DNA from 2 places in the Actinomyces sp. ICM39 genome. Region 1 is predicted to be linked to the other one. Evidence: riboswitches for the same ligand, from Rfam matches in the RefSeq annotation. Region 1 holds a riboswitch; the other holds the start of a gene.
What was found. Region 1 has a riboswitch for ZMP and ZTP ahead of purH (bifunctional phosphoribosylaminoimidazolecarboxamide formyltransferase/IMP cyclohydrolase). Riboswitches for the same ligand answer to the same signal wherever they lie in the genome.
Positions count from the first base shown of each region.

Region 2: linked by a shared signal. The riboswitch ahead of glyA (serine hydroxymethyltransferase) and the one ahead of purH (bifunctional phosphoribosylaminoimidazolecarboxamide formyltransferase/IMP cyclohydrolase) in region 1 are both predicted to bind ZMP and ZTP.

Region 1 covers NZ_ALCB01000099.1:2,058-5,867, reverse strand. The annotation lists gene sucD (succinate--CoA ligase subunit alpha) at 1-81, shown strand, start outside; gene HMPREF1137_RS06140 (cell division protein PerM) at 155-1,678, shown strand; ZMP/ZTP riboswitch at 1,682-1,766, shown strand; gene purH (bifunctional phosphoribosylaminoimidazolecarboxamide formyltransferase/IMP cyclohydrolase) at 1,790-3,631, shown strand; gene HMPREF1137_RS06130 (biotin transporter BioY) at 3,779-3,810, shown strand, end outside.
Region 2 covers NZ_ALCB01000096.1:18,200-22,009, forward strand. The annotation lists gene HMPREF1137_RS05990 (WecB/TagA/CpsF family glycosyltransferase) at 1-667, shown strand, start outside; gene HMPREF1137_RS05995 (sugar transferase) at 1,285-1,980, opposite strand; ZMP/ZTP riboswitch at 2,290-2,374, shown strand; gene glyA (serine hydroxymethyltransferase) at 2,414-3,697, shown strand; gene HMPREF1137_RS06005 (bifunctional methylenetetrahydrofolate dehydrogenase/methenyltetrahydrofolate cyclohydrolase) at 3,700-3,810, shown strand, end outside.

The sequences.
Region 1 (3,810 bases):
GCGCTCGAGGCCGTGGGCGTGCGCGTGGGTCGCACTCCTTCGCAGACGGCGGAGATCGCGCGCGAGATCCTCTCGCGCTAACGTCACAGCACAAATCGGCCCGGGGTCGGCGCGCAGCGTCGCGGCCCCGGGCCGATTCTGACACTATGGGCCTGTGAGCGAGCGCATCAGAGAAGTACCCAGCCCCCGGCGGACCACGACCACGTACGTGGCGGATCGAGCGACGATCCGTGTGGCCGTCCCGCAGGGCTGGGCGCGCGGTGTGCTCGCGGGTGTTGAGGCAGCCTTTGCGGGCTGGGGTCTGATCACGGTGTTCACGATGATCGCCTACCTGACGCTGCGCTCGAACTCGTGGATGAATGACACGACGCCGCGTGATGCTCTCGGCCTGGGTGGTGACCTGTGGGCCGCCGTCATTGGCGGAACGTCGGTGGTTGGGGGAGTGCATTACCGCGCGATTCCGACGCTGGTGGGCGCTCTGCTGATCGTGCTGGTGCGGATTCTGCTGCGCGCGACGGCTGGTTTCCCGCGTAGCGCGGCGCTGTTCGCGGTGCCCGGTTTCCTGCTGACGTCGTGGCTGCTGGCGGGCGCGTCGGGCATCTATTCGCACTGGTGGACGGGCACGCTCGGCGCGATTCTGATTCCGCTGATCGGCTCGGTGTGGTTCGTTGCGTCGGGGTATTCGCGCGACAATGAGGCCCCGGCGATGCAGCACTGGATTTCGGGCGGCCTGAAGCTGGGAGGCCTGTCGGTCCTCGCGCTCGTGGCTGCGTCTGCGGTGGCGTCGGTGATTGCGCTCGTCGCGGGGTGGAGCCGCATGGCTGGGATCCAGGAGATTCTGGGTGCCGCCTCGGGCGCGGATACCGCTTTTATCGTGGGGGCTCAGTTGCTTTTTGCGCCCACGGTCATGGCGTGGGCTGCCTCCTGGTGGTCGGGCGCGGGTTTCTTGACGGCGACGGATTCGCTGCATTCTCCGGTGGTGGCGGGCACCGGCCCGATTCCGCCGATTCCACTCTTGGGCGCGGTCCCGGAGACGGCCCCCGGCATGTGGGTGATTCTTGCGCCGATCGCGCTGGGTATCGGCCTTGGCGTCGTCGCGTCGCGTTCGTTCCGTCGTGAGCACCTGCTGCACCAGACTGCCCAGGGTGTCCTGTCCTCGGTGATCGTCGCCTCGGTGACGGCCCTGTGGATGTGGAGTGCGACGATGAGCCTGGGGTCCGTGCGCCTGGCCTCGATGGGCCCGCGCGTGGGGTGGGCGACGCTCGCCCTGGTGCTTGAGATCGCCCTGCCCGCGCTGATCATTGCTCTGGCGACCCACCCGACGACGCGAGCCCTCCTCGGCGAGGGTGCCGGTCGCGTGCGCAACGAGGGCGAGGCCCTGCGCCGCCGCGCCGCCGAGCGCGCGTCCCGCGTGGGGGCCACTGCCTCGACGGCGGACGAGGCCTGGGCTGAGGCCTCCGATCCCGCTGAGACGGGCGACACGGAAGCAGGTGCCGACGAGGCCGGGGCTGAGGATCTCGAAGCGGTGGTCGACACGGACGAGCAGGCCGCGGACGAGATGCCCGGGGAGACCAGCGAAACTGCCGCCGAGGGTGCCGCGGACATCGAACCGGTCCAGGCCGAAGGTGACGAGGAAGACCCCGAGACGAAGGCGACGCGGCGCGAGGGCCTGAACTAGACTGGGAGTCGCCGCGACTGGCGAGGGTGGATGACCACCGGGGAGCGGCCGCATTTCCCGCGAGGCGTCGCCCGCCTGGGCGCCTGGGTTTGGTCTCAACCTGGAGGAACTATGTCCGTCTCCCTGGACAACCTGGAACCCATCGACGTGCGCCCGATCAAGCGGGCCCTGATCTCTGTGTATGACAAGACGGGCTTGGAGGACCTCGCTCGCGCCCTTGGCGAGGCCGGCGTGGAGATCGTCTCTACCGGCTCTACGGCTGCCCGCATCGCGGCCGCTGGCGTGGCTGTCACCCCGGTCGACGACGTGACCGGTTTCCCCGAGGTGCTCGAGGGGCGCGTGAAGACCCTGCACCCCTTCATCCATTCGGGCATTCTGGCCGATCAGCGTAAGGCCGCGCACCGCGAGCAGATCGTGCAGCTGGGCATCAAGGCCTTCGACCTGGTCGTGTGCAACCTGTACCCGTTCCAGGACACGGTCGCTTCTGGCGCGTCTTTTGACGAGTGCGTCGAGCAGATCGACATCGGCGGCCCGTCCATGGTGCGTGCCGCCGCGAAGAATCATCCGTCGGTCGCGGTCGTGACCTCTCCGGAGCGTTACGCGGACGTCGCCGAGGCCGTGGCGGGGGAGGGCTTCACCCTCGAGCAGCGCCGCGTGCTGGCCGCCGAGGCCTTCGCCCACACGGCGACCTACGACCTGGCGATTGCCGGTTGGTTGGCCGATGAGCTGGATCTTGAGGATGTGCGCGAGACCCTCGATGAGGCTGCCGAGTCTCACTTGGACGCCTCCGACGCGGCGTTCCTGGAGTCGCTGGGCTACCAGACCGAGGAAGACTACGTGGTGGCGGTGCCCGAGGAGGAGGGACATGCCTCGGGCATGCCCGTGTTCGTCGCCGACGCCTTCGAGCGCGTGGAGTCGCTGCGCTACGGCGAGAACCCGCACCAGGGCGCGGCCGTGTACCGCGAGATCGACGAGTCCTTCGAGGACGAGGATGCCGACGACGAGGCCTTGGCCCCGGGCATCGCGAACGCGCGCCAGCTGCACGGCAAGGCCATGAGCTACAACAACTACACGGATGGTGACGCCGCCCTCCGCGCCGCCTACGATCACGAGCGCCCCTGCGTCGCGATTATCAAGCATGCGAACCCCTGTGGTATCGCGGTGGCTGATGATGTGGCCGAGGCGCACCGCCTCGCGCACGCCTGCGACCCCGTGTCGGCGTTCGGCGGTGTGATTGCCGTGAACCGCCCGGTGAGCGTGGAGCTGGCCCGCCAGATCGTCCCGATCTTCACCGAGGTCGTGCTGGCCCCCGGCTACGAGGAGGGCGCGCTCGAGGTGCTGAGCGCGAAGAAGAACCTGCGCGTTCTGCAGGTTGAGCCCCCGGCTCGTGGCTCGTACGAGTTCAAGCAGATCAGCGGCGGCCTGCTGGTCCAGGAGCGCGACGATATTGACGCGCCCGGCGATTCCCCGGAGAACTGGACGCTCGCGGCCGGTGCTCCCGCCGACGAGGCGACGCTGGCGGACCTGGAGTTCGCGTGGCGCACGGTGCGCGCGGTTCGTTCTAACGCGATCCTGCTGGTCAAGGACGGCGCCTCGGTGGGCGTGGGCATGGGCCAGGTGAACCGCGTGGACTCCTGCAAGCTGGCAGTTGAGCGTGCGAACACGCTGGGCTCGCGCTCGACGGGTGACGCGGCGGCCTCCAACGTGGACAGTGCGGGCGGCGCTCGCGCGTCCGAGGTTGTGGCCGAGGCTCCCGAGCAGCGTTCCATCGGCGCGGTCGCCGCCTCGGATGCGTTCTTCCCCTTCGCGGACGGACTGCAGGTGCTCATCGACGCGGGCGTGAAGGCTGTCGTCCAGCCCGGCGGCTCGGTGCGTGATCAGGAGTCGATTGACGCTGCGAATGCTGCGGGCATCACGATGTACCTGACGGGAACGCGCCACTTCGCGCACTGATCAAACCCGTTCATGGGCTCCAGGGGGCGAGCGCCGGTGTGGCGCTCGCCCCCTGAGATTTGCCTCCGTGTGCTTGACAGGGAACGGCGGGCAGCATATCGTTCAATTGTTGAATAAATGGCTGTTAGCCCTGCTGAAAGGCGCTCTATGACCACCCTGACCGCTTCCCCCGTTGCCGC
Region 2 (3,810 bases), on a different contig from region 1:
CCGCGGGCACACCACCACGTGGCTGAATCACTGGTCCCTCCTGCACGCCGACTTCCGTGCGCTCGCGCGCATGAACACAGTTGGCTTCGATGGGACACTGCTGCAGATGCGCCTGCGTGCAGCAGGCCACGAGGTCGCCCGAACCTCTGCTGACCTCGTTCTGCCGCATGTCTTCGACCGTCTCGCTGATGGCACTCGCATCACCCTCATTGGTGCTGTGCCCGAGGCTGGTCAGGCTGCAGCCGAGCGCCTGTCGCGTTTCGACGTCCAGGTCATCGACGGCTACGAGGGGCTGCGTCGATTCAAGGCGGATCCGTCTGTGCTCACCTCCTTCGATCCACGACTCGTGATCGTTGGCCTAGGCGCGGGTCTGCAGGAAGTCGTCGCTTCCGTCGTGCTCGAGCTCCTTCCCGAGGCCTCCGTGTGTACCGCGGGCGGCTGGATCGACCAGTATGCGCGTGCCGCCGACGACTACTTCCCGGACTGGGTGCATGCCGCCCGCCTCGGGTGGGCCTGGCGCATCGCGCATGAGCCGAAGCGCCTCACGAAGCGCTACACCGTCGAAGCCCTCGACTTCGTCGCTCACGCGCCCGAGCTCATCTCGCGGCTCGAGGCGATGGGTAGCTTCGACGATCTCGGACTGGTCGGTGGTGTGACGCTTCGCTGATAGAGGTTGACGCTAGTCGCTGTGAAGGAGGCCGGCCCTGCGGGGTCCGGCCTCCTTTGCATCGCCAGATCGACTGGTGACGGCTGTCGGCGTCTATGGATGCTGTGGCTGGTCTCGCATATGGCGACGTGCGCTGCATCAAGGTGGAAAGCGACAGGTCAGGCCCTCTTTCGTGCATGAGCAGTGGTCGGCTTTCGGGAGTGCATAAGGGGCGCGCACGAGGGAGGGAACGTGGCGCTGAACGTGTCTCAAAACGCTTCTTGATGGATGCTTAAAAAGGGTTATGCAGTGAATGGCGTGGCCCACATAAAACATTATGAGGGTGTGACGGCTCCCTGTAATGCAGGTGGTAAAGAGCGCTCCTGCGTTTAAGTGTCAAGCTCTCGTAAGAGTTGTGAACTGCTCACTGTGTGCACACTGCCGCGTAGTGTGAATCGAGCGCTATCGCACGGTGTTCGTTTGTCGACGTGGTCTCACAATGGGTGAGGCGCGCGTGTTTGCGCCGTCGTATGCGTTCTGGCAAGCCGCTGATGGAGCACGATGAGGTGTTGAGAATAAAGGTGTGGCCCGAGCCAATCGGCTCGGGCCACACCCAATCACACACAGAGAGGAAAGACTTAGTAGGCGCCCTCGTGACGCAGGAGCGCGGGAATAGTCTGGAGCATGATCCACGTGTCGAGGGTCAGGGAGCGGTGCTGGGCGTAGGAGAGGTCCAGGTGGACGGTCTCATCCCAGGAGAGGTTCGAGCGGCCGGAGATCTGCCAGAGGCCCGTAATGCCGGGGCGAACGGCGAACTTGCCCATGACGCGCGGCTCGTACTGAGCGACCTCGCTGGGGAGCGGGGGGCGCGGGCCAACGAGCGACATGTCGCCACGCAGCACGTTGAACAGCTGGGGCAGCTCGTCGATCGACGTCTTGCGCAGGAAGGCTCCGATGCGTGTAATACGCGGATCGTTCGCCATTTTGAACATGATCGAATTTCCGGCGGAAGAGTCTGCTTCGTTGGCCTCCATGAGGGATTCCTTGAGCTCTTCGGCGTCCACGCGCATGGTGCGGAACTTAAACATGGTAAAAGTCTTGCCGTCGAGCCCGACTCGCTCCTGGGTGAAGAAAGCGGGGCCGCCGTCGTTCAGGCGCACCATGAGGGCGACGATGATCCACAGCGGAGTCAGCAGGATAATGCCGAAGAGAGCTGCGAAAATGTCGCACATGCGCTTGATGGCGTTGTCGGCGGAGGCGGCAAGATCCGACGCGTGCTCGAATGCGAGAGCCGTGGATGCGGCTCGTGCGGTGGGCTTCGTCAAGGTTGTCATCTGTGCGTCTTCCTTCTACTTCCTCAAACTCAAATGCTGCATGTCGGTTAGAGCGGAGAAAACCGCTCCAAACTGGGATATTTACTGAGTAAATGATCCCCGCGCAACTCAGTCACCGTTAGGTGTTAACCCTAGTCTATCCATATGGTTAGCTTGGTTGCTAACCAAAGGGTTAAGTACAAGCGAAAAAAGGCTGTGATTTCGTGCACCTGACGAGTTGTGCAAGTCAGATCTGAAGGTCCTGTGACCAGCTGGTAGCTTGCTGACACCTTGGCAGAATGCGCGGAAAACCGCCGAGCGATAGACTGGTCAGCGTGTCGTGACTGGCGAACAGGTGGGCCACCACCGGGGAGCGACGCGTCGGCATCGATAGCCGCCCGCCTGGGCTAGAGGCCACTGCCAACCATCATCGGATGATCAATAGGAGAACCCCATGGATTCCCTCAATGACATGACACTTGCGCAGCTGGATCCTGAGATTCAGGCCGTTCTGGACGCCGAGCTTGGCCGTCAGCGTGACACCCTCGAGATGATCGCCTCGGAGAACTTTGTTCCGCGCGCCGTCCTCGAGGCGCAGGGCTCGGTCCTCACCAACAAGTACGCCGAGGGCTACCCGGGTCGCCGCTACTACGGTGGCTGCGAGTTTGTGGACGTCGCGGAGTCTCTCGCCATCGAACGTGCGAAGCAGGTCTTCGGTGGCGACTACGTGAATGTTCAGCCTCACGCTGGTGCGCAGGCCAACGCTGCAGCGCTCATGGCCATGGCGAATGTCGGCGACCCGATCCTGGGCCTGTCCCTGGCCCACGGTGGTCACCTGACCCACGGCATGCGCCTGAACTTCTCGGGTAAGAACTACAAGGCCGTCGCCTACGAGGTTGACCGTGAGACCATGCGCATTGAGCCCGAGAAGGTTCGTGAGGCTGCCCTTGCGGAGCGCCCGCGTGTCATCATCGCCGGCTGGTCCGCCTACCCGCGTCACCTCGACTTCCAGGCCTTCCGCGACATCGCGGACGAGGTCGGCGCCGCCCTCTGGGTGGACATGGCTCACTTCGCAGGCCTCGTGGCTGCGGGTCTGCACCCGAACCCCGTCCCCTTCGCCGACGTGGTGACGACGACCGTTCACAAGACGCTGGGTGGTCCTCGTTCCGGCATGATCCTGTCCTCGCGCGGCGAGCAGTGGGGCAAGAAGCTGAACTCTTCCGTGTTCCCCGGCCAGCAGGGTGGCCCCCTCATGCACGTGATCGCCGCGAAGGCCATCGCCATGAAGGTCGCGCAGACCGACGAATTCAAGGACCGCCAGCGCCGCACCCTCGAGGGCGCGCAGATCATTGCCGAGCGCCTGGGCGCTGACGATGCGAAGAAGGCCGGTATCAAGCTGGTCACGGGCGGCACCGATGTGCACCTCGTCCTCGTCGACCTGGTCGACTCTGAGCTCAACGGTCAGCAGGCCGAGGATCTGCTGCACGAGGTCGGTATTACCGTCAACCGTAACGCCGTTCCCTTCGATCCCCGTCCGCCGGCCGTCACCTCGGGCCTGCGCATCGGCACCCCCGCCCTCGCGACGCGCGGCTTCGACGCCGAGGACTTCGCCGAGGTTGCGGACATCATCGGCACGACCCTGTCCCAGGGTGCGTCCGGCGGCAACGTTGAGGTGGATGCCCTGCGCGCCCGCGTCAAGAAGCTGACGGACAAGCACCCGCTGTACGCTGGGCTCTGATCGTGAGGGCTCCCTGGGAGGGCCCCGCTGGGGTCTTGGATGGAAAGGCGACCGCTGCCGCCATTAAGTCGGAACTGAAGGCGCGCGTCGATCGTCTGCGTGAGTCCGGTGTT